Regions from separate parts of the Labrenzia sp. C1B70 genome, predicted to be linked through region 2. Evidence: predicted binding sites of a transcription regulator. Region 2 holds the regulator's gene; each other region holds the start of a gene.
The links. Region 2 encodes PhoB, which activates phosphate uptake and scavenging genes when phosphate is short. Its sites were predicted from a motif close to TGTCATNNANCTGTCAT; they were not measured.

Region 1 (10,081 bases), on a different contig from region 2:
GGACGGTACGCTTCGTCTCGCCCTGGGCTCACGATTATTCAGACAATCTTTCAGCCCGCGAGGAAGCCGGTACACCGAACGTGATTGGCGATATCCGGGCGGCGCTCGCCTTTCTGGTCAAGGAAGCCATTGGGCAGCGGCTCATGGACGAGCGGAACGCCGCCTGGCGTGCCAAGGCGCTGGCGGTCTGGCGTGACAATCCGGCGATCGAGATCCTCGGAAACGACAAGGCCCGTCACGTGCTACCCGTGTTCTCGTTCCGTGTGAAGGATCTGGAACGCGGAGGCTATGTGCACCAGCAGCTCGTCACCCGCATGCTATCGGACATCTATGGCATCCAGGCCCGTGGTGGCTGCGCCTGTGCCGGGCCCTATGCCCATCGGTTGCTGGATATCGGTCCGGAACAGTCCGAAGCGTTGAGGGCGGGTATTCTTTCCGGTGAAGAACTGAAGAAACCCGGCTGGACACGGCTCAATTTTTCAGTGCTCATGACAGTAGACAAGGCGGACAAGATCATTGCCGCCGTCGAAGATCTGGCGCTGCATCCTTATCCGGCCGCGGATTACTACGCGTGCGATGAAACCACGGCCCGTTTCAAGGCCATGCAAGACGCTGCTTGAAGGACACCAAGTCGACATGTGCCGCTGGGCTGCCTGGAGCGGAGCTCCCAAATACCTGGAAGAAGTCATTTGCGATCCGGCGCATTCGCTGATCGACCAGAGCCGCAACGCGCTGTCCTGCAAGACATCGGTCAATGCCGACGGGTTCGGCGTTGCCTGGTACGGCGACCGGGACACCCCTTGTGTCTACAAGGACGTCCGGCCCGCCTGGTCGGATCCAAACCTGTTGCAGATCTCCAAGCACATCCGGTCTCGCCACTTCCTGGCACATGTGCGCGCCTCAACCGGAACGGCGACCACGCGGGACAACTGCCATCCTTTCACGTTCCAGCGCTGGACCTTCATGCATAACGGTCAGGTCGGCGGCTACGACAAGGTGAAGCGTCGCCTCGACAACATGATCCCGGACGACCTTTACCGCGACCGCATCGGCGGCACCGACAGCGAAAGCCTGTTTCTGGTCGCGCTCGCCTATGGACTCAATCTGCACCCGCGCGCGGCGATGGCGAGAGCTGTGTTCGAAGCAGAAGCCCTGTCCAAATACGCCGGAACGACGCCGCACATGCGTTTTGCTGCCGGCTGGTCGGATGGTGAAACGCTCTATGCCGCCCGCTATGCTTCGGACAACCTGGCGCCGACGCTCTATTACCGGGTGTATGACGACGGTGTGATGGTGGTGTCCGAACCGCTGGATGAAGCCCGCGGATGCTGGATGGAAGTGCCTCAGGGCCAGATGATCGAGGTCAGGGACGGGAAAGTGAACCAGGTTGCCTTCCTGAGTGATGAACAGCTCGCCGACGCCTGAGTTTCCGCACTGACCTGCCCGGACTGACCTGCCAGAACTGAATTGTCAGATGAGGCTGGACGGCAGCCTCAGCGGCAGAAATCGCCAACGGCTTGACCTCAGACTGGCGTTTCGATCCAGTGCCAGGCGATATCGATTTCATCCCGGTCGAAGTGCTTTTCCTGAATGCCGACCATCCGTGCAAACGTGGCGTCGATCGCAACGAGGGCGGCAAGCAACTTGCTGTCCGTCACGATGGCGATCTTGTTGAGATGCTGCATGTTGGCAAGCACCCACCGGATGTCCGCCTTGGCGGCCTCGAAGGAAACGCCGACATGATCGCCAAGAACGACCAGAACGCTGATCTTGCCCTGGTCTTCAATCATCTCCTCGGCCTTGGCGATCAGGTTCTTTTCCTGATCAATATCGATTTTTCCGGAAATCTCGACACCGAGAACGGCACCCTGGCTGCGGGGCAGAATGGTGTACATGCTGGTTCCTCCGGCAGTGACTGGACGGCACAACCAGAAGGGTAAACCCAAACACGAAAAATAAGAACCTGCCTGACCTTTTTTGCTGACCGCCCGGCAAGGCGCCAGGCACCCTTGAGCGGCAAAGTCTCTGGTGCAATCAGGCGATTTCCCGTCCGGCGCCCGTCATCATGGTGCGGGTCAGCTCGTCGACTTCGTCCCGCAACTGGCGCGTGAGAGCACTGCAATCGGTGCGATCACGGCCGTAACCCAGGTTGAACTCATAAAATGAAGGCGCTTGCCTTGGCATCAGAACGTGCTGAAGCATGGTCTCCAGCTTGTCGAACGCCTTGGCAAGTCGGGCTTCGACGGTTCGTGCCGCTGCATACTCATCCCAGAGGGAGGTTAGCTCCCCAGCCACGTCACCCGGCAGCGGTTCACACAAGGTCAGGAAGTCCCGCCTCTCGCGTTCCTGCCGGTCGTCACCCGGCGTCTGGAGTGGAGCGGGGACATCTCCGGAGATGGCTTCGCCCAGGTCATGCACAAGCGTCAGCTTCAGGAGCTTGAGCAAGTCGATTTCTTTCAGCTCTGGTTCGAACAACAGAACCATCAAGGCCAGTCGCCAGCTATGTTCGGCAGTGCTCTCCGGCCTGCCGCCGGTTGTCGTTCCCGAGCGAAGCGTGTCTTTCAGCTGCTCTGCAGCCTGAAGGAAGTCCAGCAGGCCTCTCAGTCTGGTGTGGGAAATTTCAGGAAGATCGAGGGAAGGGAGCGTCTTTGTCATGGTGGCCAGATTATTGCGGGCCACCGCGCCAGACGAGTTACCGCATAATTTATGCGGCATCCTGTTCTTCACGGACCAGCCGCGCAAACCGTCCGTCTGACAGCGGCAGGCGCGAAATCCGGATGGTGCTCTCCGGGATGGTCATTTCCGGAAAATCAACGTGTTCCGTTCGGTAGACAATGTCCGGAGCATCCGGCTCGAACCAGCCATAGTCGGTCAGTCTGTGCTCCGTTGCCCGGATGCCTTCGGACGCAAAACGCCATAGGGGCCGGTTCAGAAACTCGCTCACCGGTGCGCGCCATTCGCAGGCACGCGGTACGGATATGGCCAGCAGCCTGTGTGTGAGGTCGCAGACCAGATGCACGGGAACTGCGGACCGGGAGACAAGATCAAGCAGGGCCTTGTCGGCGGCGCTCTCCGGACGTGCCCTCAGCAGACGGGTGATCTTCGCCCTGTTGCTGTCGTCCGGCTGCAACTTGCCACTCTCCCAGCGCGATATCCTCGTCTGCGAGACGCCGAGTTCATACGCCAGAGCTTCCTGCTTGACCCGGTTCAGTACGCGCCAGCGCCGCAGCGACGGTCCAAGACTGCTTTCAAGAACGGCGGTTTCTGTTTGCATGGTGCAAGTGTAACGCGTCCCGGGAATTTTGTGCAGCGGGAAAAGAAGCACGGTTCACCTGAGCAGGTGTCCGCGCCATCTGCGGGATCAGCGATACTTCTCGATGAACGCGTCGATCGACAACTTGCGAAAATCGGGCAGCCGTTGCTTCAGTTCTTCATGGGACCAGTCCCACCAGGAGATATCGATCAGCGCCTGTTCCTGATGTTCGGTGAAACGCCGTTTGATTTCCCTGGCGGCCACACCGCCAACAACGGTGTAAGGGGCGACATCCTTGGAGACGACTGCCCCGGCTGCAACAATAGCTCCGGTGCCGATCGAGACGCCGGCAAGCACGGTGACGTTGTGGCCGATCCACACATCATGGCCAATGGTGACCCAGTCGTCCTTGCGCCACTGGAAGAAATCCGCGTCGTCTTCGCCAAGGTCATAGGCAGCAGCACGGTAGGTGAAGTGGTGCTGGGAGGCGCGCCAGGTTGCGTGGTTTCCCGGATTGATGCGGACGCGACGGGCGATTGAACAGAACTTGCCGATGGTCGACCAGACGACATCGCCTTCCTGCACGATATAGGAATAGTCCCCCATGCTGCTTTCGCGCATTTCCGTGCGTGCGCCAACCTCGGTCCAGATGCCGAGATCACAATTCAGCACCCTGGCCTCCGGATGAATGTTCGGGGCTTCGGTGAGGGAAGGCTTCTGGGTCGGGGCGGACATGGATGCTCCATATAGCGTTGGAAGGAGTGCGGAAACGGTTTGTAGCCGTGTTGCTGGCACCGGTCGTGACGCTTTGATGACACTGGCGTGACTTCCGTTACTTTTTTTGCATGCATCCACAGCGGTGAAAACGGCATTTGGCGGGTAGAAGCCTTGTATTTGAGCACTGATTTCCGAGTGAATTTCAGCCAGGCATGTGTGACGCCGAGGGGGCCCGGAAAGCGCTGAGAGCGCAGCGGAATTCCCGCCGGCGATGGTTGTTCTGCCGATGCTTCAGGCAGGGATGTCATTGATTTGTCATAAAATTTTGGGCTCCCCGACAAAGGAATGTCATTTTTCTGTAATGGTCCGGTGGCTCTTGTCGCGCAGCACGACGAACACAACGGACAGGGCTGGCGCGTGATTCAATTTCAGGAAGTCACCAAGACCTTCGGGTCTCGGACCGCGGTCAACAAAGTAAGTTTTAATATCGAAAAACCGCAGATGGTCGGGATCATCGGTCGCTCCGGTGCCGGCAAGTCAACCTTGCTGCGCATGATCAACCGGCTGACCCCCGCCAGCGCCGGACAGATCCTGTTCGATGGCCGGGACATTCTCAGCCTGAAAGGCGGCATGATGCGCCGCTGGCAGCGCGACTGCGCCATGGTGTTCCAGCAGTTCAACCTGGTGCCGCGCCTGGATGTTGTCACCAACGTCATGTTGGGGCGCCTCAACGGTCACGGCACCTTGAAGAGCCTCTTCAACATCTTCAGCCAGGAAGACGTCAATTCCGCGCTTGGTGCGCTCGACAGACTGGGCATTGCCCAGGAAGCCACCAAGCGGGCCGAGGAGCTGTCCGGTGGTCAGCAGCAGCGTGTTGCGATTGCCCGCGCTCTTATGCAGGACCCGCACATGATCCTGGCGGACGAGCCGATTGCCTCGCTCGATCCGATGAATGCCAAGATCGTCATGGATGCGCTGCGTGAGATTCACGAGCGCGACAACAAAATCGTCATCTGCAACCTGCACACGCTCGACACTGCCCGGACCTATTGCGACCGGGTGATTGGCATGCGCGACGGTTTCCTCGTGTTCGACGGGGCGCCGGAAGCGCTGACCACAGCCGTCGCACGCGAAATCTACGGTGCCGATGAGAGCTTTAACGAGGCGGCGACATCCACCGCCATCGATGCCGGCCAGCCCGGTTCCAGAGAATCCGCCGGTGCGATGACCCCGGCGGCAGCAGCGGTCTGATCCGGCTGCGCACCCGCTTAACGTCATCAAAATTGAGAACTCTCGGGGAGTGTCCCAAATGAAACTCGTTGCTAAAGTTGCTGCGCTTGCTGCCGTCAGCATGATCGCTCTGAACGCTTCTGTTGCCGGTGCAGCGGAAATCACGGAATTCCGTATCGGCCTGCTCGGCGGTGAAAATGCTTCCGACCGTCTGCGTGCCAACGAATGCCTGCGCGAAAAGACCGAGGAACTGCTCGGCGTTCCGACAAAGCTGTTTGCTCCGGCAGACTACAACGGCGTTATCGAAGGCCTGCTCGGCGGTAACCTCGACATGGCCTGGCTCGGTGCTTCCGGCTACGCAAAAGTCTTCCTGACCGACCCGGAAGCCGTTGAGCCGGTTCTGGTCAAGGTCAACAACGACGGCAGCTACGGCTACTACTCCATCGGTTTTGCCCGCGTCGACAGCGAGATCAACTCCCTGGAAGACATGAAGGGCAAGACCTTCGGCTTTGGTGACCCGAACTCCACGTCCGGTTACCTGATCCCGTCCATCGAAATCCCGAAACTCGGCTACTCCATGAAGCCGGGTGAGTATTTCTCCGACGTCGTCTTCACCGGTGGTCACGAGCAGACCATCGTTGCCGTATTCAACGGCGACATTGCCGGCGGCGTGACCTGGGCTGACGGTCTTGGCGAATGGGAAGACGGCTACAATTCCGGCGCTCTGCGCAAGGCAACCGATGCGGGTCTGGTCGACATGACCGAGATCAAGGAAATCTGGCGTTCGCCGGTGATCCCGGAAGGCCCGGTTGTCCTGTCCAAGAAGCTGCCGGACGACATCAAGGCAAAGATGACCGAGCTGATGGCCAACCTCGTCAAGGAAGACAAGGAATGTGGTTACGGCGTGATGGCCGGTGAAGCACGCGGCTTCGAACCGATCACCCATGCGGCTTACGAATCCATCGTCGCTGCCCGCAAGGCAAAGAGCGAGTAATCGGAATTTCCGATCTCCGCGCGGGCCGGTCTCCGGCCCGCGTTTTCTCAAGTATCGGCCAGCGGAATCGACTTTCCGCCAGAAGTGGCTCCACAGGGCCAGGATCGCCAGGTTTCGAAGGGTTGATCCAGCTAAGCCACCCCGCTTCGGATGAAGTGAGCATCAAGTAAAGGTCCCAAACAATGGCTGTTGCCGCACTCGAGCAGGAAATCCTGTCCATGCGCAAACGCCGCCAGCTCTATTCGTTGATAGGGTTGCTGCTGGTCGTAGCGGTTCTGGTCTCCGGTTATTCGAAATCCAATTCGATGAATTCCGGCGGATTTATTCAGGGTCTTTCCAAGTTCTTCGACTATCCGGGCGAGATCGTCGTTGAAGCCTTTGAAGCCGGCCCGGCCTTTTTCTCGCTGATGCTGCAGTTCGTTCCGGCCATGCTGGAAACCTTGAACATTGCCGCGGTTGCGACCCTTCTGGGCGGCGCGATGGCGGTGGTGCTGGCGATGGCCTCCACACGCAATGTCGACAGCTGGGGACCGTTGATCCCGGTAGTCCGCCGCATCATGGACATCACACGTGCCTTTCCCGAACTGATCATTGCGCTGTTCCTGATCTTCGTACTCGGCTCCAGCCCTGTACCAGCCATGATCGCTGTTGCGTTTCATACCGCAGGTGCGCTCGGCAAACTCTTTTCCGAAGTGAACGAGAACATCGACCGCAAGCCCATCGAGGGCCTGTCGGCCTGTGGGGCCAGCTGGCTGCAACGCATCCGGTTTGCGGTGCTGCCCCAGGTGGCGCCAAACTATCTCAGTTATTTCCTGCTGCGCCTTGAAATCAATGTGCGTGCTTCTGCCATTCTCGGCTTCGTTGGCGCTGGCGGCATCGGCCAGGAACTTCGCCGCACGATCGGCTGGGGCAAGGGTGCAGGCGATGAAACCGCCGCTATCTTCGTCCTTCTGTTCATAACCATCATGGCCATCGACCAACTGTCGTCCTATCTGCGCGGCAAGCTGGTCGGGTCCGGCCGGGCGCATTGAGGGGAAATCTCATGACCGTCGATACGCTCGAAACACCCGTCACCCAGGCTCTCGTCTGGAATCAGGTCCGCCGGCGCGCATGGCTCACTGTCGTCGTACCGCTCGCGATCTTCACCTACCTCGTTTACACGTGGTTCGCCTTCGGGGTGCCGGAACTGCTCTCTCGTGCCCAGCCGGAACGGGCGGTGATCCTGGCAACGGATAGCGTCGCCTACAAAGTTCACGTCACAAAGAGCTTCCGGGACAACGAGTTCGAAGTTGCGATCGAAGGCGAGCGCACCGCTACCTACGACAACGCCAAGGTGCCCGACTGGGTGCAGCTCAGCGGCGAAAATGGTGTGGTTGACCTCGGCGATGGCTACAAGGTCGAGATCGATGGCAGGACAGCCCTGTTCACCATACCGGGCTATGGCGTGGTGGAGGGCACCGCGACTGCCGATGGTGTCGAAACGGCTCTGCCGGCAGGGCCGGCACCGGACTGGATCAAGATCGACCCGCGCAAGCTCGATGTGCGCCCGACCCTTGATCGGCGCCTTCAGGTCACCAAGACGAAGATCGAGGTTCACAACTATTTCGGCGGTTGGGAGAACTTCTGGTTTCCGTTCCGCTCACCACTTTATGGCATGTCTTTCAGCCAGCTTTATGCGTTGGCTTTGAGCTCAGACCGAATGGATCCGGAAACGTCGAACATCTGGTTCATCGTGAACGAGTTTCTGGAAAACCCTGACTGGCAGCACGGCAAGGTTCTTACCGCCTTGTTCGAAACCATCATGATGGCCGTTCTCGGCACTCTCACGGCCGCGTTCTTCGGATTGCCGCTGGCATTTCTTGCAGCTCGCAACTTCACGCCGTCGAAGCTGCTTCGGTTCGGAACACGCCGCCTCTTCGATTTCCTGCGCGGCATCGACATGCTGATCTGGTCGCTGATCTTCATTCGCGCCTTCGGTCTCGGGCCGCTGACAGGAGCTCTGGCAATTGCATTCACCGATACCGGTTCGCTCGGCAAACTGTTTTCCGAAGCGCTGGAGAACATCGACAACAAGCAGGTCGAGGGTGTGAGGGCGACCGGCGCCAATCAGATCCAGCGGTATCGCTACGGTGTGATCCCGCAGATCCTGCCGGTCTTCGTGTCCCAGGTCCTCTACTACCTGGAATCGAACACCCGGTCAGCCACGGTCATCGGTGCTCTCGGGGCAGGGGGGATCGGTCTCTTGCTGGTCGAAACCATGAAGACCTCGCGCGATTGGGAAAACACCAGCTACATCATCATCCTGACAATCATTGTCGTGATCCTGATGGATCAGACCTCAGGTTGGCTGCGCCGGAAGCTGATTGAAGGCAAATAGGTCCGTCTGACCTGAAAGTGATAAACCCGGCGCCGTAATGGCACCGGGTTTATCTTGATAACTGCAGGTACCCCCTTTTTGCCGCATTTATGTCGCGCTAGCGTGTCAGCGTTCGGAAATTGCTTCGAAGCTGCGGAGGGGGCTGTGCGCCAGGGCATGCGAAATCATCTTGTGAATGTTGCGTTCGGAACCGGTCTGTCCATGATGGCCATGGCAGGATCGGCCTTTGCGATCGAAAGCTGTGTTGCATCCCTGAAGAAACAGGCTGTTGCCGCAGGCGTCCGGCCGGACATCGCCGAGCGCATGCTGTCAGGTGCAACGTTTGACGAGAAGGTCATCCGGTTCTCGACGTCACAGCCCGAGCACAAGACCGAAATCTGGGATTACATGGCCTTTCTGGTCGACGCGCAGCGGATCCAGGACGGCAAGGCAAACCTGAAAAAACACAACAGCACACTCACCTCCATCGAAAAGCGGTACGGTGTCGATCGGCACGTGGTTCTGGCGGTCTGGGGCATCGAGAGTGACTACGGCAACTTCCGCGGCGATTTCTACACCCCACATGCTTTGGCCAATCTGGTTTGCGCCGGCAAACGGCGCCAGAAATACTTCCAGGGCGAACTGATCAAGACCATGCAGATTGCTTCACGAGGGGATGTACCGGCCAAAGACTTCGTCGGCTCCTGGGCAGGGGCTTTCGGGCAAACCCAGTTCATGCCAAGCACCTACAACAGTCTTGCGGTCGACTTTGACGGCGACGGCCGCAAGGATCTGGTGAATTCCGTCCCCGATGCCCTGGCTTCAACGGCAAACTTTCTGAAAAATGCCGGATGGAGCAACAGCCGGCCCTGGGGATACGAGGTCAAGGCACCGAAGAGTTACAGTGGGCCGTCGGGTCTGAAGAACTATTCCTCCCTGTCGACCTGGGCCAAAAGAGGCTTCACCAAAATCGACGGCGGCGCTCTTTCCGGCAGTCTGGATGCAGCGCTGATCCAGCCGGCAGGAGCGGGTGGCCCGTCCTTCCTGGTGACCCGCAACTTCCGGGCTCTGCGTTCCTACAACGCATCAACCTCCTACGGTCTGGCGATCGCCCTTTTGTCGGAACTCGTATCAGGCGGCGATCCGTTCAAGACACCCTGGCCGACGGACAACCCCGGTCTTTCCCGTGCTCAGCGTGTGGAGCTGCAGAAGCTTCTCAACCGCAACGGCTTCAACGTCGGTGAACCGGACGGGAAGGTCGGCCCGGCCACACGTGAAGGCATCCGCAAGGCCGAGGCACGCCACGGCCTCCCGGTAACAGGACGTCCGTCCTGGAATGTGTACTCGGTGCTGGGGGGGAAATAGCCCACGGGCAATCGGCTGAAATAGGGTGAACCTGCTTGACAGGTGCCGCTCAGGAAGCGTTCTGGGGAATGGAAAGCGGCACACTGCAATGGAGGCAGCTTCTGTTCCGGCCCGTTTTCTTGGCCTGGTACATGGCCTCGTCCGCGGTCCTGAGAAGCTCATATTC
Region 2 (10,081 bases):
GCCGGGCAATGCAAAACCCCGTTCGGCCGCTGCGGCAGGTGCCTGAAAGCCTCCCTGATCAGGCATAACGCTCGCCAGATGGATAAAAGGGATGCCTGTCAGCTTTGCCGAGGCAAGTGAGAGCTGCACCATGTGCACCTCGAGACGGGTTTTTGTGACCCTTTGCGACATAAAACCGTCAAGGAACAGGTTTTCTTGAGTAATTTCAGTATCTTAAATTGTCACAAAACTGAAAAGGAACTGTCATAGAACTCTCATCCGTGGAGCCTAGGTTCCCCGCATCGCTCGTGCACATCCAAGCGCGGTGATCATCTAGAAACCTTGACATTCAAAGGGAGTGGTCAAGTGAAATTTACGACCCTCGTTAGCGCAACTGCTCTTGCCGTTGCTTCCACTGCATTCGTTGGTTCGGCTCAGGCTCGCGACCAGGTGCAGATTGCTGGTTCCTCCACGGTTCTTCCTTATGCTTCCATCGTTGCTGAAGCATTCGGCGAAAACACCGATTTCCCGACACCGGTCGTTGAATCCGGTGGCTCCTCTGCTGGTCTGAAGAAGTTCTGCACCGGCGTTGGCGAAAACACCATCGACATCGCAAACGCTTCCCGCGCTATCCGCGAGAAGGAAATCAAGGCTTGTGCCGAAGCTGGCGTGAAAGACATCATCGAAGTCCGCATCGGCTACGATGGCATCGTCTTCGCTTCCCAGAAAGACGGCCCGGCTTTCAACGAATTCACCCAGGTTCAGTGGTTCAACGCTCTGTCCCCGAAAGTCCTGAAGGACGGTCAGATCGTCGACAACCCGTACACCAAGTGGTCCGAAGTTGACGCTTCCCTGCCGGACGCGGAAATCGCTGCTTTCATCCCGGGCACCAAGCACGGCACCCGTGAAGTGTTCGAAGAAAAAGTTCTGGCTGTTGGCTGTGAAGAATCCGGCGCTCTGAAAGCCATGATCGACGGCGGCATGTCCGAAGACGACGCTGAAGACGCCTGCATCGCAGTTCGCACGGACGGCAAGTCGGTCGACATCGACGGCGACTACACCGAGACCCTGGCTCGCATCGACTCCAACCCGAACGGCGTTGGCGTTTTCGGCCTGGCGTTCTACGAGAACAACACCGACAAACTCAAAGTGGCAACGATGGCCGGTATCGCTCCGTCCACCGAAACCATCGCCAAGGGTGAGTACCCGGTGTCCCGTCCGCTGTTCTTCTACATCAAGAAGGCACACATCGGCGTTATCCCGGGCCTGAAAGAATACGCTCAGTTCTTCGTTTCTGACGAAATCGCTGGCCCGGACGGCCCGCTGGCCCAGTATGGCCTGGTTTCCGATCCGGAGCTTGCAGCTACGCAGGCTTCCATCGAAGCCGAAGAAACGATGGGCAACTAAGCACATCTTTCCGGAAGGGCGGCTTCGGCCGCCCTTTCTTTCTTCTTTGCCGGTTGGGTCGCCCTATGTCACTTCCATATATTCTTATTGCGCTGCTGGTTCTGGCTGTCGCCGGATACATAGTCGGCCGCGGAAAAGCCTTAAGTTCTGCCGGAGGGGATGTGCGTGAGCTCCATTCCCTGCCTGGTTATTACGGCTGGAACGTCGTTGTTTCGATACTGGTTCCTGCCCTCCTGCTGCTCATTGCGTGGCTGATCTTCCAGCCCATCATTCTTGACAGCCAGGTTTCCTCCAAGATTTCCGAAGAGACCATTGCCGCAAGTTCACTCGACCTCGTCATGAGCGACGTCGTACGTGTTGCCGAGGGTCTCGACCTTGCCGTTTCTCAAGGCGCCATGTCGGCCGACATGGCGTCTTCCATCCGCACCGATCTGACCGACGTGCGCAGCCGTCTCGGCGAGATAGGTGTCGCGCTCGGTTCCGAAGTGACCGCCGAAACGTTGCGGGCCGCGCAGACATACCGCAGCATCTCGGGTACAGGCCTGCTGTTGCGGACAATCGGCGTTCTGGCGGTCGGCCTGATCGGTTTCGCTGTCGGTGTTCTGCGCACCAACAAGGATTTCCGTGCCCGCAACGTCGTGGAAACGGTCGTCCGCTATATCCTGATTGCAGCAGCCTCGATCGCCATCCTGACGACTGTCGGCATCGTGCTGTCGCTGATCTTCAACACGGTCGAGTTCTTCCGGCTCTATCCGGCTGCTGATTTCTTCTTCGGCCTGACCTGGGCGCCGAGCTTCGGCGGTGGATCGGAGCTGGGGATCGTGCCGCTGATCTGGGCGACCATGTATATCTCCCTGATCGCACTTGCCGTTGCCGTACCGATCGGTCTGTTCGCTGCCATCTACCTGTCTGAGTATGCAACGCCGCACGTACGCGCCGTCGCCAAGCCGCTGCTCGAGATCCTGGCCGGTATTCCAACCATCGTTTATGGTCTCTTCGCGCTGCTGACAGTCGGGCCGCTCCTGATGAACGTCTTCGGCTCCGGCGGTGCGCTTGGCGTAAGCTGGATGTCCGGTGCTTCCTCGGTGTTCACCGCGGGCGCTGTCATGGGCATCATGCTGATCCCCTTCGTCAGCTCGCTTTCCGACGACATCATCAACGCTGTGCCGCAGGCCATGCGTGACGGATCGCTCGGACTTGGTGCCACCCATTCGGAAACCGTGAAGCAGGTCATTCTGCCGGCGGCCCTGCCGGGGATCGTCGGGGCCATCCTGCTGGCGGCCTCTCGCGCCATTGGTGAAACCATGATCGTTGTGCTGGGGGCCGGCGCTGCTGCCCGGCTCAGCATGAACCCGCTCGAAGCGATGACCACCGTAACCGCGAAGATCGTCAGCCAGCTCACCGGCGACGCCGACTTTGCCTCCCCGGAAGCCCTTGTCGCCTTCGCACTCGGCATGACCCTGTTCGTCGTGACCCTGGGGCTCAACATCGTCGCGCTCTACATCGTGCGCAAATATCGGGAGCAGTACGACTAATGACCGACACGACCCTTACGCCACCGTCGGGCAAGACCAGTGCTCCGACCCCGCACAAGACCACGTCGATCCTCGAACTCGATCCGCTGACCAGAAAGCGCAACGCCGCTGAAGCGCGCTTCAAGCTCTACGGCATCATTGCCATCGGCATCGGCCTGTTCTTCCTCGTCGCGCTGTTGTGGGCAATCCTTTCCAACGGCCTTGGCGCCTTCAGCCAGACGTTTCTGAAGGTGGATGTCCCGCTCAATCAGGAGCAGATTGCCGAAGCGGAAAAATCGGTGGTCAAGACCTCCAAGTACCGGGCCATCATCGACGACGCCTTTGCCAAGGAACTCGCCGGTCTCAACATCACCACCGACATGTCGGCAAAGGACCTGCAGAAGCTGTTCTCCTCAGGGGCTGCCGCGACGGTTCGTGACTATGCACTTGCCAACCCGGACAAGATCGGCACGACGGTAACCTTCGAGCTGATCGCCTCATCCCGTGTCGACGGCTACCTGAAGGGCCGCGTCAAGCGCGAGGATCTTGCCGAAGACAAGAACCTGGATGCCGCACACCTGGATCTGGCTGACCAGATGCAGTCCGCCGGCATTCTGGAGAAGCGCTTCAACTGGGCCTTCATCACCGGAACCGATGCTTCCGACAGCCGTCCGGAGCAGGCCGGCATCGGGGCGTCCATGATCGGATCGCTGTTCATGATGCTGGTGGTGCTGTTCCTGTCGCTGCCGATCGGCGTGGCCGCTTCCATCTACCTGGAAGAGTTCGCTCCGCAGAACAAGTTCACCGATCTGATCGAGGTGAATATCTCCAACCTGGCCGCCGTTCCCTCCATCGTGTTCGGTATTCTCGGTCTGGCGGTGTTCATCCAGTTCATGCATCTGCCGCAATCCGCACCACTGGTCGGTGGTCTGGTGCTGACGTTGATGACACTTCCGACGATCATCATCTCCACCCGCGCCTCCTTGAAGGCCGTTCCGCCGAGCATCCGCGATGCGGCCCTTGGCATTGGCGCCTCCAAGATGCAGTCGATCTTCCACCATGTCCTGCCGCTGGCAATGCCTGGCATTCTGACCGGCACGATTATCGGTCTGGCACAGGCGCTTGGGGAAACCGCTCCGCTGCTGCTGATCGGGATGGTCGGTTTCATCGCCTCCAATTTCCCGGACGGTGTGGCTGCCGGTTTCTTCTCTCCGAACTCGGCCATGCCGGCCCAGATCTACGAGTGGGCGAAACGCGCCGACCCGGCTTTCTATGAACGCGCTTGGGGCGGGATCATCGTGCTGCTGGTCTTCCTCATGACCATGAACATTATCGCTATCATCCTGCGCCGCAGGTTTGAACGCCGCTGGTAAGGATTGCTCCGATGAACGAGATGCCGAATTTTGAACAGGCGAAAACCATGACCGACAGCAAAATTTCCGCGAACAAGGTGCAGGTCTATTATGGCGATACCCACGCCATCAAGGACGTGGACATCGAGATTCAGCCGCGGTCCGTGACTGCCTTCATCGGTCCGTCCGGGTGTGGCAAGTCGACGTTCCTGCGGACGATCAACCGCATGAACGACACCATCGACATCTGCCGTGTGGAAGGGTCGATCAAGATCGACGGTGAGGACATCTACGATCCCAAGGTCGATCCCGTACAGCTGCGCGCCAAGGTCGGCATGGTTTTCCAGAAGCCGAACCCGTTTCCCAAGTCGATCTACGACAACATTGCGTACGGTCCGCGAATCCATGGTCTGGCCCGCAACAAGTCCGAGCTTGATGAAATCGTTGCCTCCAGCCTGCAGAAGGCCGGGCTTTGGGAAGAAGTCAAGAACCGTCTGGACGAGCCGGGCACCGGCATGTCGGGCGGTCAGCAGCAGCGTCTGTGCATTGCCCGTGCCATTGCCGTCAGCCCGGAAGTGATCCTGATGGACGAACCGTGCTCGGCGCTTGACCCCATCGCGACCGCGAAGGTGGAAGAGCTGATCGACGAACTGCGGGAAAACTTCACCATCGTGATCGTGACCCACTCGATGCAGCAGGCTGCCCGTGTGTCTCAGCGTACCGCGTTCTTCCACCTGGGTGTTCTGGTGGAGGAAGGTCTGACGGAGGACATCTTTACCAATCCGAAGGACAAGCGTACGCAGGACTATATTACGGGCCGCTTCGGCTAAGCATTTTTTAGGTTTCTGAAGGGGACACAGGATGTCTGAACATACAGTCTCGGCTTACGATGACGAACTGACGGCCATGGCCGGCAAGGTTGCCGAAATGGGTGGTATTGCCGAAAAGGCTTTCGCCGATGCGGTGTCCGCGCTGGTGTCGCAGGATCTGGAGCTTGCCAAGGCGACGATCAAGGGCGATGTCCGTCTGGACAGCCTTTACAACGAACTTGAAGTGAAGCTGATCGAGCTGATCGTCCGCCGCCAGCCGATGGGGCAGGACCTGCGTGAAATCACCGCCGCAACGCGCATTGCCAATGACCTGGAGCGTGTTGGCGATCTTGCCAAGAACGTTGCCAAGCGCGTCATCGCCATCGACAGCGACTTGCAATCCAAGAAGCTCGCGATCGGTGTGGAGCACATGACGGAACTCGCTCTTTCGCAGCTCAAGCAGGTGTTGGATGCCTACGCCCGCAAGGATGCGGAAGCCGCCCGCCGGGTTCAGGAAGCCGACGCCGAGGTCGACGCGATCTACACGTCGATCTTTCGCGAACTCCTGACCTACATGATGGAAGACCCGCGGGTCATTACACAGTGCGTCCATCTCTTGTTCTGCGCAAAGAACATCGAGCGCATCGGCGATCACGCGACGAACATCGCCGAGAACGTCTACTACATGGTCACTGGCGAGCGTTTGCCGGAAGACCGGGCAAAGGTCGACGAAACAGGCGCGGTCTGACCCGCCGGTAATCGTCGGATTTGCAGAAGATCTTAACGGCCGGCGCTTCGGCGCCGGTTGCGGTAATTGGAGCGAGATGTATGCCGAAGGTGCTCATCGTTGAAGACGAAGAACCGCTCAGCCTTCTATTGAGATACAATTTGGAAGCGGAAGGGTACTCGGTCGAGTCCTGTGTCCGGGGTGACGAGGCGGAAATCCGCCTGCGGGAAAGCCTGCCGGATCTGTTGCTGCTCGACTGGATGCTGCCGGGCCTGTCCGGAATTGAACTGTGCCGCCGCCTGCGGGCGCGCGAGGATACCGAGCGCCTGCCGGTCATCATGCTGACGGCACGCGGTGAGGAAGCAGAGCGCATCCGCGGCCTGTCGACCGGTGCCGACGACTACGTGGTCAAGCCCTTCTCGGTACCGGAATTGATGGCCCGCGTGCGCGCCATCCTGCGCCGGGCAAGCCCGGAAGTGGTGTCCAGCATGTTGCGGTCCGGCGACATCGAACTGGATCGCGAAACGCACCGTGTTCGTCGCAACACCAAGGAAATACACTTGGGGCCGACGGAATTCCGCCTGCTGGAATTCCTGATGACATCGCCTGGCCGTGTCTTCTCCCGCGAACAACTGCTGGATGGGGTCTGGGGTCACGATGTCTACGTGGATGAACGCACTGTCGATGTTCACGTCGGTCGCTTGCGCAAGGCTCTGAACAAGGGCAAGGCAAAGGATCCTATCCGTACCGTCCGTGGTGCCGGATATGCCTTCAATGACCAGTTCACCTCTGCCACTGCCTGAGGGCAACTTGCAGAATGGAATTAAGGAGCCCGCTTTCAAGCGGGCTTTTTGTTTCTCAGCGGTTATGTGCCTTTCGCGGAGCAAGGTTCTCTTCTGCGACCACCCCATCAGTTGTGTCGGTGTCGGGGCTGATCCTGCGGTCCCTGTCGTGGCGGAGCGGTCAAACAAGGTTTGTTTTGATGGAACGGAAACGGCATGGAGCGGTGCCGAGAACAAGCCATGGGAGGTCACTGTTCGGGGTCGGGCATCTGGTCAAAGGAAGGCCCAAACAAAAAAAGCCCGCCAAATCGGCGGGCTTTGTCATGAATTGGTTAGGTGCGAGGCTATCAGCCTGCCTGAGCCATCGTCTTGCGATCGCGGCGGCGGTCGGCGACCGGCTGATACGCGATCTTGCAGTGATGAGCGCAGTAGGGGACGCCGGCATCGGACTGGCGGCCGCAGAAGTAGAAGTCGTCGGTCGCCGGGTCGCCAATCGGCCATTTGCAGGTCCGCTCGGTCAGCGTCAGGATGGTAGCCCGCTGCGAGATCGGAACAAGTTCTGCAATCGGCTCTACGCGTGGCTTGGCAGCCACCACTGGAGCCGGCGAGATGTCTGCTTTCAGGGCCGTTGCGCCGATCGACTGCGGATGTGACGTCGTCGGTTTCTTCGGCGCTGCACCGGTTGCAGGAGCTGCGGTGCGCGGCCGGCGTGGCTTAGCGCTTGAAGAGGTGGACTTGGCGCGGCCGGACAGGCCAAGGCGGTGCACCTTGCCGATCACGGCGTTACGGGTAACACCACCCAGTTCGCCTGCGATCTGGCTTGCGCTCAAGCCGTCGCCCCAAAGCTTTTTGAGAAGCTCAACTCGTTCGTTTGTCCAACTCATTGCCGCACCCTTTAGTTTGACCGTCCTGCGGCCATTAACCCCGTGTTAAGCATGCGCAAGCACGCTTAATGCTGGCAGATCTAGTGCCTCTTGGTGATTTGCCTCACGAGATCTCGTGTCTGATTGCTGAGAGGTTACAATAACGTTAATTTGTCAGGCAACCACTCGACCCAAACCAGTTGGGGATGAAACGACTTTTCCCCAATTATGGCGAGGTCATTGAGAATTTTATGAAATCCGCCCTCCGCGGCACATGAAATGTCTTGTGCGCCATTTCCATTGACAGTGCATGGTACCGGCAGTGTATAAGAAAGCCGCTGCGTGCCGCCTCATCGGGGCGGCACGTCGCGTTTTGGCCCTTCGGCATCTTTTCAAGGTGACGGCCCGGCGTCGGGGCGACGCAGGGGACAGCAGGGGCGTTTAAAGGAGACAAACGAGGTTATGTCCGCGACTGCACTATTCGGAAATTACGCAAGATCGAACCTGTCTTTCGATCATGGGGAAGGCGTCTGGCTGGTTACCACCGATGGCCGACGATTCCTCGATTGCGGTTCCGGCATCGCGGTCAACGCACTCGGTCATGCCCATCCGCATCTGGTCAAGGCGTTGCAGGATCAGGCAGCCAAGCTGTGGCATACCTCCAACCTGCACCAGATCCCGGATGGCGAACGGCTGGCGCAGCGCCTGTGCGCGGAAACCTTTGCCGACAAGGTGCTGTTCGTGAATTCCGGCGCGGAAGCGATGGAAGCTGCCATCAAATGCGCGCGCCGTTATCATTATGACAACGGCAACCCCGAGCGGTTCCACATCGTGACCTTTGAAGGCGCTTTCCATGGCCGGACCATCGCGACCATCGCGGCTGGCGGCCAGGCGAAATATCTTGAGGGCTTTGGCCCGAAGGCTCCCGGTTTTGACCAGGTGCCGGCAGGAGACCTGGATGCGCTGAAAGATGCCATCGGTCCGCAAACGGCCGCGATCGCGATCGAGCCCGTGCAGGGCGAGGGCGGTATCCGCGAAATTCCGGCCGATTTCCTGCGTGCGCTGCGCAAGATCTGTGATGACAACGGCATTCTGCTGATCTTCGACGAGATCCAGACCGGTGTCGGACGGACCGGCAAGTTGTTCGCTCACCAGTGGGCGGGCGTGGAACCGGACCTGATGGCAATCGCCAAGGGTATCGGCGGCGGGTTCCCGATGGGCGCATGTCTTGCAACGGCAGAAACGGCGGCGGCGCTGTCCCCCGGGACCCACGGCACCACCTTTGGCGGCAATCCGCTGGCCATGGCAGTCGGCAATGCCGTTCTGGACGTCGTTCTGGAAGACGGGTTCCTGGAAGGTGTCCGTCAGAAGGGGCTCAGCTTCAAGCAGAAGCTGGCCGCACTGGTGGACGGCCATCCGGACGTTCTGGCCGAAGTGCGCGGCAACGGTCTGATGCTCGGTCTGAAATGCGTGGTGCCGGTGGCAGATTATGTGCTTGCAGCCCGTGAAGCCGGTCTGCTGGCAGTTCCTGCCGGCGATAACGTGGTGCGCATCATGCCGCCGCTGACCATGAGCGAAGAGGAAATTTCCATTGCTGTCGAGCGCCTGGAACAGGCTGCTGTCGCCATGGAAGCGAAATTGGCGGAAGGAGCGGCCTGATGACCGCAAACGGAACCTACCGGAACTTTCTGGATCTGACGGACTTCGAAGGCGACGAACTGCGCGCCATTCTGGACACCAGCCGGAAGATCAAGTCGAGCCGTAACGGCGTGCATCGCGGCCAGGGGCCTCTGGCCGGCAAGGTGCTGGCGATGATCTTCGAACAACCGTCGACCCGTACGCGCATTTCCTTCGATGTCGGCATGCGCGAGCTTGGCGGCGAGACCTTGATGCTGACCGGTGCGGAAATGCAGCTCGGCCGCGGAGAGACAATCGCCGATACGGCGCAGGTTCTGTCGCGCTTCGTCGACGCGATCATGATCCGCATCCTCGATCACAACGACCTGCGTGAACTTGCAGAAAATGCGACAGTGCCGGTGATCAACGGCCTGACCAAGCTCTCGCATCCCTGTCAGATCATGGCGGATCTGTTGACCTTTGAAGAGCATCGCGGTTCGATCAAGGGCAAGAGCGTTGCCTGGACCGGTGACAGCAACAACGTGCTGGCTTCCTGGATTCATGCCGCGCCGCGCTTCGATTTCGAATTGCGCATCGCGACGCCGGGCGAACTGGCGCCGCCGATGGACCTGATTGAAACTGCTCGTGCCAAGGGTGGTTCCATTCAGGTCACGACGGACCCATATGAGGCAGTCAAGGGGACCGACTGTGTCGTGACCGACTGCTGGGTGTCCATGGGTGATGACGATGCGGAATCGCGTCACAACCTCCTCAGCGCCTATCAGGTCAACAAACGCCTGATGGCTGAGGCAAACCAGGACGCCCTGTTCATGCATTGCCTGCCGGCCCACCGGGGTGAGGAAGTCACCTCGGACGTCATGGACGGTCCCAACTCCGTTGTGTTTGACGAAGCCGAAAACCGGCTCCATGCCCAAAAGGGCATTCTGGCCTGGTGCTTCGGCGCAGCATAAGGCAAGCCAAGTGGCACTTAATCTTGATGAACTGGGCATTACGCCTGCAGGGCTGGACGC
Region 3 (10,081 bases), on a different contig from region 2:
CACATGAGACAGGCCCGGTTGTGCTTGACCCGGTGATGGTGGCTGCCTCCGGTGACCCGTTGCTTGCCGACAGTGCGGTCGACACGCTGATTGCCTTGCTGCTGCCGCTGGCCGATATTGTTACCCCGAACCTGCATGAAGCTGCCCGCATGTTGCAGGGCGACGTTGCCGCGGACGAAACGCAAATGCAGGCGCAGGCAGAACGTCTGCTCGGTCTTGGAGCCAATGCGGTTCTGCTCAAGGGCGGGCACGGGTCTGGCGCGAATAGCGCTGATCTGCTTCTGGATCGCAACGGCAATGCGGTCTGGCTCAGGTCAGAGCGGATCAACACCGACAACACGCATGGCACCGGTTGCACCCTGTCATCCGCGATTGCCTCGGGTCTTGCCAAGGGGCAGGAGATGGAAGCGGCCGTCAGGTCCGCCAAGTCCTATATTCAGGCCGCCATCGCCGCTGCCGACACGCTTCACATTGGCAGTGGTCACGGGCCAGTCCATCATTTCCACGCGTTCTGGAGCAAGTGAGATGACCGATCAGCCAAAGACAGAAACCGGACGGATCAGCCGTCGCGGACTTCTGGGGGCTTCCGCCGCCGCCGGTGCAAGCGCGTTGGCCGCCCCGGCGGTGGCGCAGGAGCAGGCGACGCTGGAATGGAAGATGGTCACGTCCTGGCCAAAGAACCTGCCGGGGCCCGGGGTCACGGCGCAGCGCATTGCCGACAGGATCGAGCTGATGTCCGGTGGTCGCCTGCGCGTTCGGCTTTATGCTGCAGGGGAACTGGTGCCGGCTCTGGGCGTGTTCGAGGCGGTCTCGGCGGGGACGGCGCAGATGGCGCACACGGCCTCGTTTTTCTGGCAGGGCAAGATCCCGGCTTCGGTCTATTTCACCGCGATCCCTTTCGGTTTGCTGCCGCATGAGCATATCACCTGGATTGAGCAGGGGGGCGGCCAGGCGCTTTGGGACGAACTTTATGCCCCGTTCGGACTAAGGCCCGTAATGGCCGGCAACACCGGCGTCCAGATGGGGGGCTGGTTCAAGCGCGAAATCAACACTCTTGACGATCTCAAGGGACTGAAGATCCGCATGCCGGGCCTTGGCGGCGAAGTGATGCATCGGCTTGGGGCGACGCCTGTCAGCCTGCCACCTGCAGAGTTGTTCCAGGCGTTGGACAGCGGCGTGCTGGATGCGACGGAATTCCTGGGTCCCTGGTCGGACAGGGCAATGGGGTTCCAGAAAGCAGCCAAGTCCTACTACACGCCGGGGTTCCATGAACCCAACGGCACCGGTGAAGCGCTGTTCAACAAGGTGGCGCTGGAAGGTCTGCCGGAAGACCTTGGCGCCATCGTTCTGGAGGCCTGCAAGGCAGAAAACGGCCGCTCGCTTGCAGAAAGCGATTGGGAGAATGCAGGCGCACTGAAGCTCCTGCAGGAAGAGGACGGCGTTACCGTCCGTCCTTATCCGGACGACGTTCTGGATGCTTTGCGGGAGACTTCGGCAGTCGTGCTGTCCGAGTTCGCGAGCAAGGATGCGCTTAGCCAGAGGATCTACGACAGTCATATGGCTGCGCGGGCACGCCTTGCCCCCTGGAGTGACGTTGCCATGCGCCGCTTCCTCGAAGCTCGCGACAGCTAGGCTTGCCGCTTGAGGCTGCAAACAAGGAATGGAGTGCGGTCCTGGACCATCTCTTTCTGCGAGCCGGTGCAACCGACCGGTTCGCAGCTTGCAACCTGCCTTGCCGGAAAAGCTGTAATTGGCCGGACAGTGGCGCGTCGCCTGCTGACAAACTTCCTGACAAAAATTCAATTTCGAAAGGAAAGGCTACCGCGCAACGGTGTGCCGACGCGATTTCCGTTAGGAAAGGTGATTGGCGTTTTTACCAAGGAATATCAAGGAACTTGTCCTACAAAAGATCCACATTCCGTCACGAAACCTGTGGCAAAGCCGCAACGATTCACCGTTAAATTACGTTATCGGAAACTGACATTTCGGGTGCCTGTTTTTTAGGCAAATGTCTGAAAGTGTGTCGGTGCGATGACGAAGAGACTCTGAACCTGTCGTTTTTGAAGTGTTTTGAATGTCTACGCAGCAATACCTACCAGAAAAGCCGCGCATTTCGCATTGCAGCATGAAAAAACGACCGCATAACTGACGTAAATATTCAGTTGAAACGGACGGCATTCTCCTAAAACCCTGTCTCAGGTTGTCATCAAGCATCCGGTGGCTAGGGGATGGGAGGAAACTCAATGCCGTGGGTAAACAAGAAATCAGTTCTACTTGCTTCTACAGCTGTAGCTCTATCAATGGTTGCAGGTTCTGCGTTCGCAGGTGGGTTCGCACTTAGAGAGCAGAGTGCCTATTATCAAGGAATGTCTTTCGCGGGGAACGGAACGACGGGTGAGTCCATCTCCTCGATGTTCTGGAACCCGGCAACGCTGATTGGTGCGGGCAAAGGGCTTACGATTGAATCGCACAGTTCTTTCATCATGCCTGAGTCCGATATCGACGGAACCTTTACGCCCGGAGCACTGACAACCGTCAATGGTGCGACCAGCAGCACAGCGGGCAGCGGCGACATTGCATCGGATGCCTGGGTACCGTCCACCTACACAGCTTACCGCTTCAATGATCAAGTGGTGTTCGGCCTTGCCGTCAATGCGCCGTTCGGGCTTAGCACCAAACCGGAGCAGAACTGGGCAGGCCAGTATTATTCCCGGTCATCCGAAGTGTTCTCGGTCAACGTTAATCCGGCCATCGCCTATCAGATCAACGACATGTTCGCTGTCGGTGTCGGGGTCCAGGCGCAATATCTGCAAGTCCGGCTGAAATCGGCCTATCCGTTCTCCACCTCTGCGGCGACGACCGAGTTCAAGGGGGAAGGCTACGGCATTGGCGTCACCGCGGGCCTGACTGTGCGGCCTTGGGAGGGGACCGAGATCGGTCTTGGCTACCGGTCCGCGGTCGCCAACAATCTCGACGGGTCCTACATCAACCCGGGCGGGCGCTTTTTTGCCGGCATGACCCCGGTTTCCTTCGCGGGCAATCGTGCAGGCATCGAGGCGACAGTCGTCACGCCGGAAACCGTTACTCTGTCGGCAAGTCACCGCATCAACGATACCTTCAAGATCGCCGGTACGGTTGAATGGACCAATTGGTCCCGCCTGAAGACAGTTCATCCGAGCAGTGATGGCGGCACGGCAACCACCAATCCGACGGGTTTGCCAAACCTGGAATTCAACTACGACGACGGTTGGTTCTTCTCGGTGGGTGGCGAGTACAACTGGAACCAGCAGGTTACCCTGCGTGCAGGTGTCGGCTACGAGCTTTCGCCGATCGACGAGGCCATTCGTTCCACGCGTTTGCCGGACAACGACCGGCTGTGGTTGTCGGCCGGTATGACATGGTCTCCGTCGGACAATCTCGCTTTCGACATCGGCTACTCACACCTGATACCAGCCGACACCAAGATCGATATCTCGGGTAACCACCAGGACTACAATTCCAATATCGGTACATACACAGGCAAGGTCGACAGCCAGGTGAACATCATCTCGGCCGCGCTCAGATACACCTACTGAGCGGAAATCCGCTGATAAAAACAAACAAGGCCGGGGGAATCACTCCGGCCTTATTTGTTTCGGCAGGCCCTTAGAACGCCGCCGGATAGAGCCCGCCATCCATCAGGATGTTCTGGCCGGTGATGTAACCGGCGTGGCGAGAGCACAGGAAAGCGCAGGTCTGGCCGAACTCCTCGGCTGAACCAAAACGTCTTGCCGGGATTTCCGCTGCCTGTGCCGCCCGGACATCCTCGATGCTTTTGCCTGACTGCTGCGCGGTGCGCTCGAAGCCGCCTCTCAGACGGTCGGTGTCCATCTTGCCGGGCAGCAAGTTGTTGACCGTCACGCCGTGGGGGGCAAGCTGGCGGCAGACGCCGGCCAGGAATGCCGTGAGCCCCGCCCGAGCACCGCTGGACAGATCGAGACCTTCGATCGGCATCTTTACCGAAAGCGAAGTGATGTTGACGATGCGGCCGAAACCGCGCTCCTTCATGCCGGGAACAACCGCCTGGATCAGCTCGATGGGGGTGACGAAATTCTGCACCACACCTTCCATCAGCGCCGCACGGTCCAGCTCGGAATAGTCGCGCCGGGGCGGGCCACCATTGTTGTTGACCAGGATGTCCGGATCCGGGCAGGCCGCCAGAAGCGCTTCTTGTCCCTCCCGTGTGGAAACATCCGCTGCGATGGCGGCAACGCTCACGCCGAAGCGGTTCTGCAGCAGGGTGCGGGTTTCTTCCAGAACCGTTTCGTTACGTCCGTTCAGGACTATGTCGCAGCCTGCTTCCGCCAGTGCTTCGGCGCAGCCCTTGCCGAGGCCGCGGCTTGACGCACAGATGATTGCCTTTTTGCCCTTGAGGCCGAGGTCCATGAACGTTCTCCTTGATGCAGGTTGGACATGCTTTGTGGCTGGCAAAACCCGATGCTGTCAAATGCCGTCAGGGACATATGGAGCCGGTCAGCATCCGGCAAGATGTTCGTGAAGCAACGGAATGAAGTGAGGGAGGCCAATACCCGATCCGTGCCGGTGTTAATCATTAAGCTGGAAAACAAACAGGCCCGGGGAAGTCACGCCGTTTGTCATAATAGTGATACTTGAATCGCGTCTATAGCGCTCCAAAGGGAATTTGGAGAAGTGCTATGTCTACCGCTGAGGCATCGCGGCATTACCGGGCCTTGTTTATTTCCGACGTCCATCTTGGCACGCGCGGTTGTCAGGCGGAGATGCTGCTGGACTTTCTGAAGGACAATGAAGCCGAGACCATCTATCTGGTCGGCGACATTGCCGATGGCTGGCGTCTGCGGCGGTCCTGGTACTGGCCACAGCTTCACAACGACGTGGTGCAGAAGATCCTGCGCAAGGGGCGCAAGGGAGCCCGGGTCATCTATATTCCGGGAAATCACGACGAGTTTCTGCGCAGCTTCCTCGGTACGCATTTCGGCGGTGTGGAAGTGACCGACAGCATTATTCACGAAGCTGCCAACGGCAAACGCTACCTGGTCATTCATGGTGACCAGTTCGACGTGGTGATCCGCCATGCCAAGTGGCTGGCCTTCTTTGGCGACAAGGCCTATGTGACCGCGCTCGGCGTCAACACCTGGCTCAATGTGGTCCGGCGCCGACTCGGCCTGACCTACTGGTCACTGTCCGCCTGGGCCAAGTTGAAGGTCAAGAACGCGGTCAGCTTTATCGGACGTTTCGAAGAAGCCCTGTCCGACGAGGCGCGCCGGCAGGGCGTCGATGGCGTCATTTGTGGTCATATTCACCACGCCGCGGACCGTGATATGAACGGCATTCACTACATCAACACGGGTGACTGGGTGGAAAGCTGCACTGCGGTTGCCGAGCACCACGATGGAACATTTGAGGTGATCCGATGGGTGGACCGTACCCAGGAGGAGGCCGTGCCGGCGAAAGCCAAGGAAGCACCGGTCGCCGCATGAGTTCCATTCTGATTGTGACGGATGCCTGGCATCCCCAGATAAACGGTGTGGTTCGCTCGCTGGAGCGCACGGCCGAAGAACTGGAGAAGATCGGTGTGCGGGTGGAATTCCTGACCCCTCAGGAATTCACGACACTGCCGTGTCCGACCTATCCGGAAATTCGCCTGTCGTTGACCCATCGCGGCATCGTGCGCCGGAAGATCGAGGATTACGGCTGCGAGCATCTGCACATTGCAACGGAAGGCCCGCTCGGGCTTCTGGCGGCAAGCGTCGCCAAGAAGGCTGGGCGTCCGTTCACCACGAGTTACCACACCCGGTTTCCCGAATATGTTTCAGCCCGGCTGCCGGTTCCGCTGACCTGGTCCTACAGCTGGCTGCGCCGGTTTCACAATTCCGGCTGCGGCTGCATGGTCGCAACACGGTCACTGGAGCAGGATCTGCGTGACCGTGGTTTTACCAATCTGATGCGCTGGTCGCGCGGCGTGGATGAGCAGCAGTTCAAGCCTTACGAGGGTTCCGTTCTGCCAGCCGACCTGCCTCGCCCGGTGTTCATGTATGTCGGCCGGGTTGCAATCGAAAAGAACATCAAGGCGTTTCTGGATCTCGACCTGCCGGGATCGAAAGTGGTGGTCGGTGGTGGCCCGCAGCTCGACAGTCTGCGCCGGGAGTACCCGGGGGTGCATTTTACCGGTTCCAAGGTGGGCGAAGATCTCGCAAGGCATTATTCCGACGCGGATGTCTTCGTGTTTCCCTCACTCACCGACACCTTCGGCAACGTTATGCTTGAGGCCCTGGCCTGCGGCGTGCCGGTTGCCGCTTTCCCGGTAATGGGCCCGCTCGACGTCATCAGCGATACGGGGGCGGGTGTCTTGTCGGAAGATCTGCGCGAAGCGGCTGAAGCCGCGCTGGATATCCCACGCGAACATTGCCGGACGATTGCGATGAACTACACCTGGGCGGCCAGTGCACGTCAGTTCCTGGACAATTGCATTGAAGCCCAGGACATACACAACGCCCGTTCGACGCAGGGAAAAGCTGCCGAATAAGGCGGCTGCCCTGATGTGCGATGACGTCGCGCAGTGCGGCAAACGAAATTGACACCAAGACAAGTTCCCGCTGGAACTGCCCGCTTTCCTGTGAAAACACTTGCATCGAGACCCGGCCCTGAAAGGGGCCGAGGCATTGCCTTGTACGCTTCTGCGGCAGGCCTCCGAGCAGTTGTTTGACGTTTAGAGCGAGTTCCGATGACGAATATGCAATCGCTGCCTGTGTCTGAAGCAGGTTCGAAGTTGGCTGGTAAAACCGTTTCCATAGAGGATGTTGAAGCCGCAGCGGAGAGGATCCGAAGCGAGGCGCTGGTGACACCGCTTCTGAGGCATCCGTTGCTGGATGAGGTAACCGGGGCAACCGTCGTCGTGAAACCGGAAAACCTGCAACGCAGCGGCTCGTTCAAGTTTCGCGGGGCCTTCAACCGCCTCAGCCTCATCCCGCCGGCAGACCGACCCAGAGGCGTTGTGGCCTGTTCGTCCGGAAACCACGCGCAGGGCGTTGCTGCAAGCGCGCAGCTGCTCGGCATGCCCGCAACCATCGTCATGCCGTCCGACGCTCCAAGGATCAAGCTGGAGCGCACACGCGGCTACGGGGCGACCGTCATCACTTACGATCGTGAGACCGAAGACCGGGACGCGATTGCAGGAGACCTGTGTTCCAAGTCAGGAGCGACGTTTGTCCACCCCTACAACGATGTCGGTGTCATCGCAGGGCAGGGTACAGTCGGACTGGAGATGGCAGCCCAGGCAGCTGCGCTGGGCCTGCATCTGGACGATGTGCTCGCCTGCACCGGCGGTGGCGGATTGTCCAGCGGCATTGCCCTGGCGCTGGAAGCCAAGTCGCCCGGTACGGTCTTCCATACTGCTGAACCGGAGCTGTTCGACGACTACAAGCGCTCGCTTGACGCCGGTGAGCGGCTTTCCAATGCCGTAAAGACCGGCTCTGTCTGCGATGCGCTCCTGTCCGATTCGCCGGGTGATATCGGCTTTTCAATTCTAAGCCGCGTAGCGGGCGAAGGCGTGACTGTCACGGACGAGGAAGCTCTGGCTGCCGTCGCCTTTGCGTTCACCGAACTGAAGCTCGTCGTTGAGCCCGGCGGAGCCGTTGCACTTGCAGCACTTTTGGCCGGAAAGCTGCCTTTCAAGGGCAAAACCGTCGGTATCGTTTTGACGGGCGGAAACATCGATCCACAAATGCTAAAGACTGCGCTTTCCCGTTAACGCGCCTTTAGGGGGCTACCCGCTAGAGCGGTTCCACAAGCATGACTTGCCGAAGTCGGGTGGAGGAGACCGGACCAGGCAGTCCTGTTTGCCTTTTCGTCGGGACGGCGCGAACAGGGCTGCTGAAAATTGAATTCCAGCGTGGATTGCCAGGCAACGGCGCCGCGTCTTCTCCTTTCATCACCTGAACATTGCCAGCGTACCGATGCATCGAGCATGGCGCGGAACGCCTTGTTGTGCCTTTCAACAGCCCACTTGGGTTCGCGAGGGAACAGGTGACACGTGCTTTATTGAATCAGGATCTCCTGCCTCTTCACTGTGAGGCTCGGAGGTCCGGCAACTGAAGAGCGATCAGCTCACGGGCCCGTCAAACCGGACCTCCATCGGCTGATCCAAGAGGCATTCATGCAGACAAACACCTTGAAAGATCGGCTGAAGTTTTTCCGTTTCACGGACGAGGATCGGGCTGTGGCCCAGTCCATGTGGCCGGCAATCAAGGAAGCCTTGCCGAGCGTTCTGGACTGGTTCTACGCACACGTTAAAACCGTGCCGCATCTGGCGGCACTGGTCGGCAACCAGCAGTCGCGCCTGGTGAAGGCACAGATGAGCCACTGGGAAGGGCTGTTTGCAACGGGCCCGGATGAAGCCTACCACGAGCGCGCTGTGCAGATCGGCCTCACACATGTGCGGATCGGCCTCGATCCCAGCTGGTACATCGGTGGTTATTCCTTCGCCCTCACGCAACTGACGGAGACGGTCCTGAAGAAGCGCTTCATGTCGACGGGCAAGCGCATTCGGGCCATGCAGGTGATGACGAAGCTGGTCATGCTGGACATGGATGTCGCGATCTCCACCTATCACGAGAAAATGGTGGCAGACGCCGTCGGACGCGAGACCGAACTGAAGGCTGCTATCCAGGAATTCCAGGGCGTTCTGGGCGGTACGGTCGGCACGCTTGGCGCGGCATCCGAACAACTTGAAGTGTCTTCGGGCAGTCTGCGCCGCGAGACGGGCTCCATCGGAGAGCGGATGGTCAAGATGGACAATACGTCTGCCGAAACCGCAAGCGGTGTCCAGTCAAGCGCGACGGCAACGGAGGAAATGTCCGCTTCCATCACCGAGATCGGTCGCCAGGCAGGCCAGTCCCGCGAGATGGCGCTGAAGGCCGTGGAAGGTGCACGCAGCACAAACGCTTCCGTAACGAAACTTGCCGGCTTCGCGGATCAGGTCGGATCAGTGATCGGGCTGATCTCTGAAATTGCCGAACAGACCAACCTGCTGGCACTGAACGCCACCATCGAAGCGGCGCGTGCCGGGGACATGGGCCGCGGGTTTGCGGTTGTCGCAGCCGAAGTGAAGGAACTCGCCAGCCAGACGACCAAGGCGACGGAAGAAATCACCGAACAGGTCGCCAGCATTCAGCAGGCGACCAGACAGTCTGTGCAGGATATCGAAGGCATCACCTCGATAATCGGTGCCCTGTCCGAAATCGCGACCGGCATTGCCTCCGCGGTGGAGCAACAGGCGTCGGCAACGGCAGAAATCTCGGCCAACGTCCAGATCGCTGCACAGGGCACCCAAGCCTTTACCGACGAGATTACCGCTGTGCGTGGGTCGGTCGAGAATGTCGAGGGGGCTGTCGGCACCATTCAGGACATGTCGACGGCGCTGAAAGACCAGGCCGGCCAGCTTGGCCTTCAGGCGGAACAGTTCTTCGCCAAGATCAATTTCGGCCGCTGACCGCCACCTTGCTGTCCCGGCCTTGCGCCGGGACCTCGGAGGCAAAGGGTCTTCCGCTCGCGCGCCCCGGCTCTGCGAACCCGGAAATCCGTAGCGTTCCATCCGCAAGAATCGATAGGAGAGGCAACAAAAAAGGCGCCGTAACGGGCGCCTTTTTCGAAAATCCTGCCGGATGCAGACTTAGTTGAAGAGTGCCTGGCGCTCGGCTTCGGACAGCTGCTTCAGCGGATCTTCGCCATCTTCTTCACTGACTTCCTCGGTCAGCTCCCATTCGGCGTCGGCCTCGGCTTCGTCTGCCGCTTCATGAGTGCCACCACCCACTTCGCTGTCGAACAGGCGTTCGATGGCAGCTTCATCCAGAGTGGCGTCCGGGTCGGCACCGGCGAATTCGTCGTCTTCTTCCTCGTCGTCGGCAGCAGGAGCGGAGGCGAACATGTCGTCGATAGCGGCTGCGTCCATCGGCTCGTCACCGCCGGCCATGATGGCATCGACGTCGGCTTCGCTTGCCATGATGGCATCAACATCAGCTTCGCTGGCATGCTTCGGAGCTTCTGCCGGGGCTGCTTCTGCGCC

Region 1: a site for PhoB is predicted at 4,054-4,070, ahead of Q666_RS53760 (DapH/DapD/GlmU-related protein). Genes of this name have one in related genera too.
Region 3: a site for PhoB is predicted at 4,633-4,649, ahead of Q666_RS50770 (UDP-2,3-diacylglucosamine diphosphatase). Genes of this name have one in related genera too.

The regions. Positions count from the first base shown of each region.
Region 1 is NZ_AXCE01000024.1:10,961-21,041, reverse strand. It holds gene Q666_RS53785 (aminotransferase class V-fold PLP-dependent enzyme) at 1-620, shown strand, start outside; gene Q666_RS53780 (class II glutamine amidotransferase) at 637-1,425, shown strand; gene Q666_RS53775 (STAS/SEC14 domain-containing protein) at 1,524-1,895, opposite strand; gene Q666_RS53770 (HD domain-containing protein) at 2,035-2,655, opposite strand; gene Q666_RS53765 (helix-turn-helix transcriptional regulator) at 2,705-3,274, opposite strand; gene Q666_RS53760 (DapH/DapD/GlmU-related protein) at 3,362-3,988, opposite strand; gene phnC (phosphonate ABC transporter ATP-binding protein) at 4,388-5,221, shown strand; gene phnD (phosphonate ABC transporter substrate-binding protein) at 5,280-6,194, shown strand; gene phnE (phosphonate ABC transporter, permease protein PhnE) at 6,377-7,225, shown strand; gene phnE (phosphonate ABC transporter, permease protein PhnE) at 7,237-8,571, shown strand; gene Q666_RS53735 (lytic murein transglycosylase) at 8,728-9,915, shown strand; gene Q666_RS53730 (tetratricopeptide repeat-containing diguanylate cyclase) at 9,965-10,081, opposite strand, start outside.
Region 2 is NZ_AXCE01000062.1:490,581-500,661, forward strand. It holds gene Q666_RS63140 (substrate-binding domain-containing protein) at 346-1,386, shown strand; gene pstC (phosphate ABC transporter permease subunit PstC) at 1,452-2,921, shown strand; gene pstA (phosphate ABC transporter permease PstA) at 2,921-4,273, shown strand; gene pstB (phosphate ABC transporter ATP-binding protein PstB) at 4,321-5,082, shown strand; gene phoU (phosphate signaling complex protein PhoU) at 5,114-5,809, shown strand; gene phoB (phosphate regulon transcriptional regulator PhoB) at 5,890-6,591, shown strand; gene Q666_RS63170 (GcrA family cell cycle regulator) at 6,918-7,454, opposite strand; gene Q666_RS63175 (aspartate aminotransferase family protein) at 7,896-9,092, shown strand; gene argF (ornithine carbamoyltransferase) at 9,092-10,021, shown strand; gene Q666_RS63185 (Hsp33 family molecular chaperone) at 10,032-10,081, shown strand, end outside.
Region 3 is NZ_AXCE01000012.1:534,561-544,641, reverse strand. It holds gene thiD (bifunctional hydroxymethylpyrimidine kinase/phosphomethylpyrimidine kinase) at 1-524, shown strand, start outside; gene Q666_RS50785 (TRAP transporter substrate-binding protein) at 526-1,632, shown strand; gene Q666_RS65940 (hypothetical protein) at 1,666-2,004, shown strand; gene Q666_RS50780 (OmpP1/FadL family transporter) at 2,229-3,575, shown strand; gene Q666_RS50775 (SDR family oxidoreductase) at 3,646-4,425, opposite strand; gene Q666_RS50770 (UDP-2,3-diacylglucosamine diphosphatase) at 4,695-5,498, shown strand; gene Q666_RS50765 (glycosyltransferase family 1 protein) at 5,495-6,544, shown strand; gene Q666_RS50760 (threonine/serine dehydratase) at 6,743-7,768, shown strand; gene Q666_RS50755 (globin-coupled sensor protein) at 8,174-9,508, shown strand; gene Q666_RS64945 (protein phosphatase CheZ) at 9,689-10,081, opposite strand, start outside.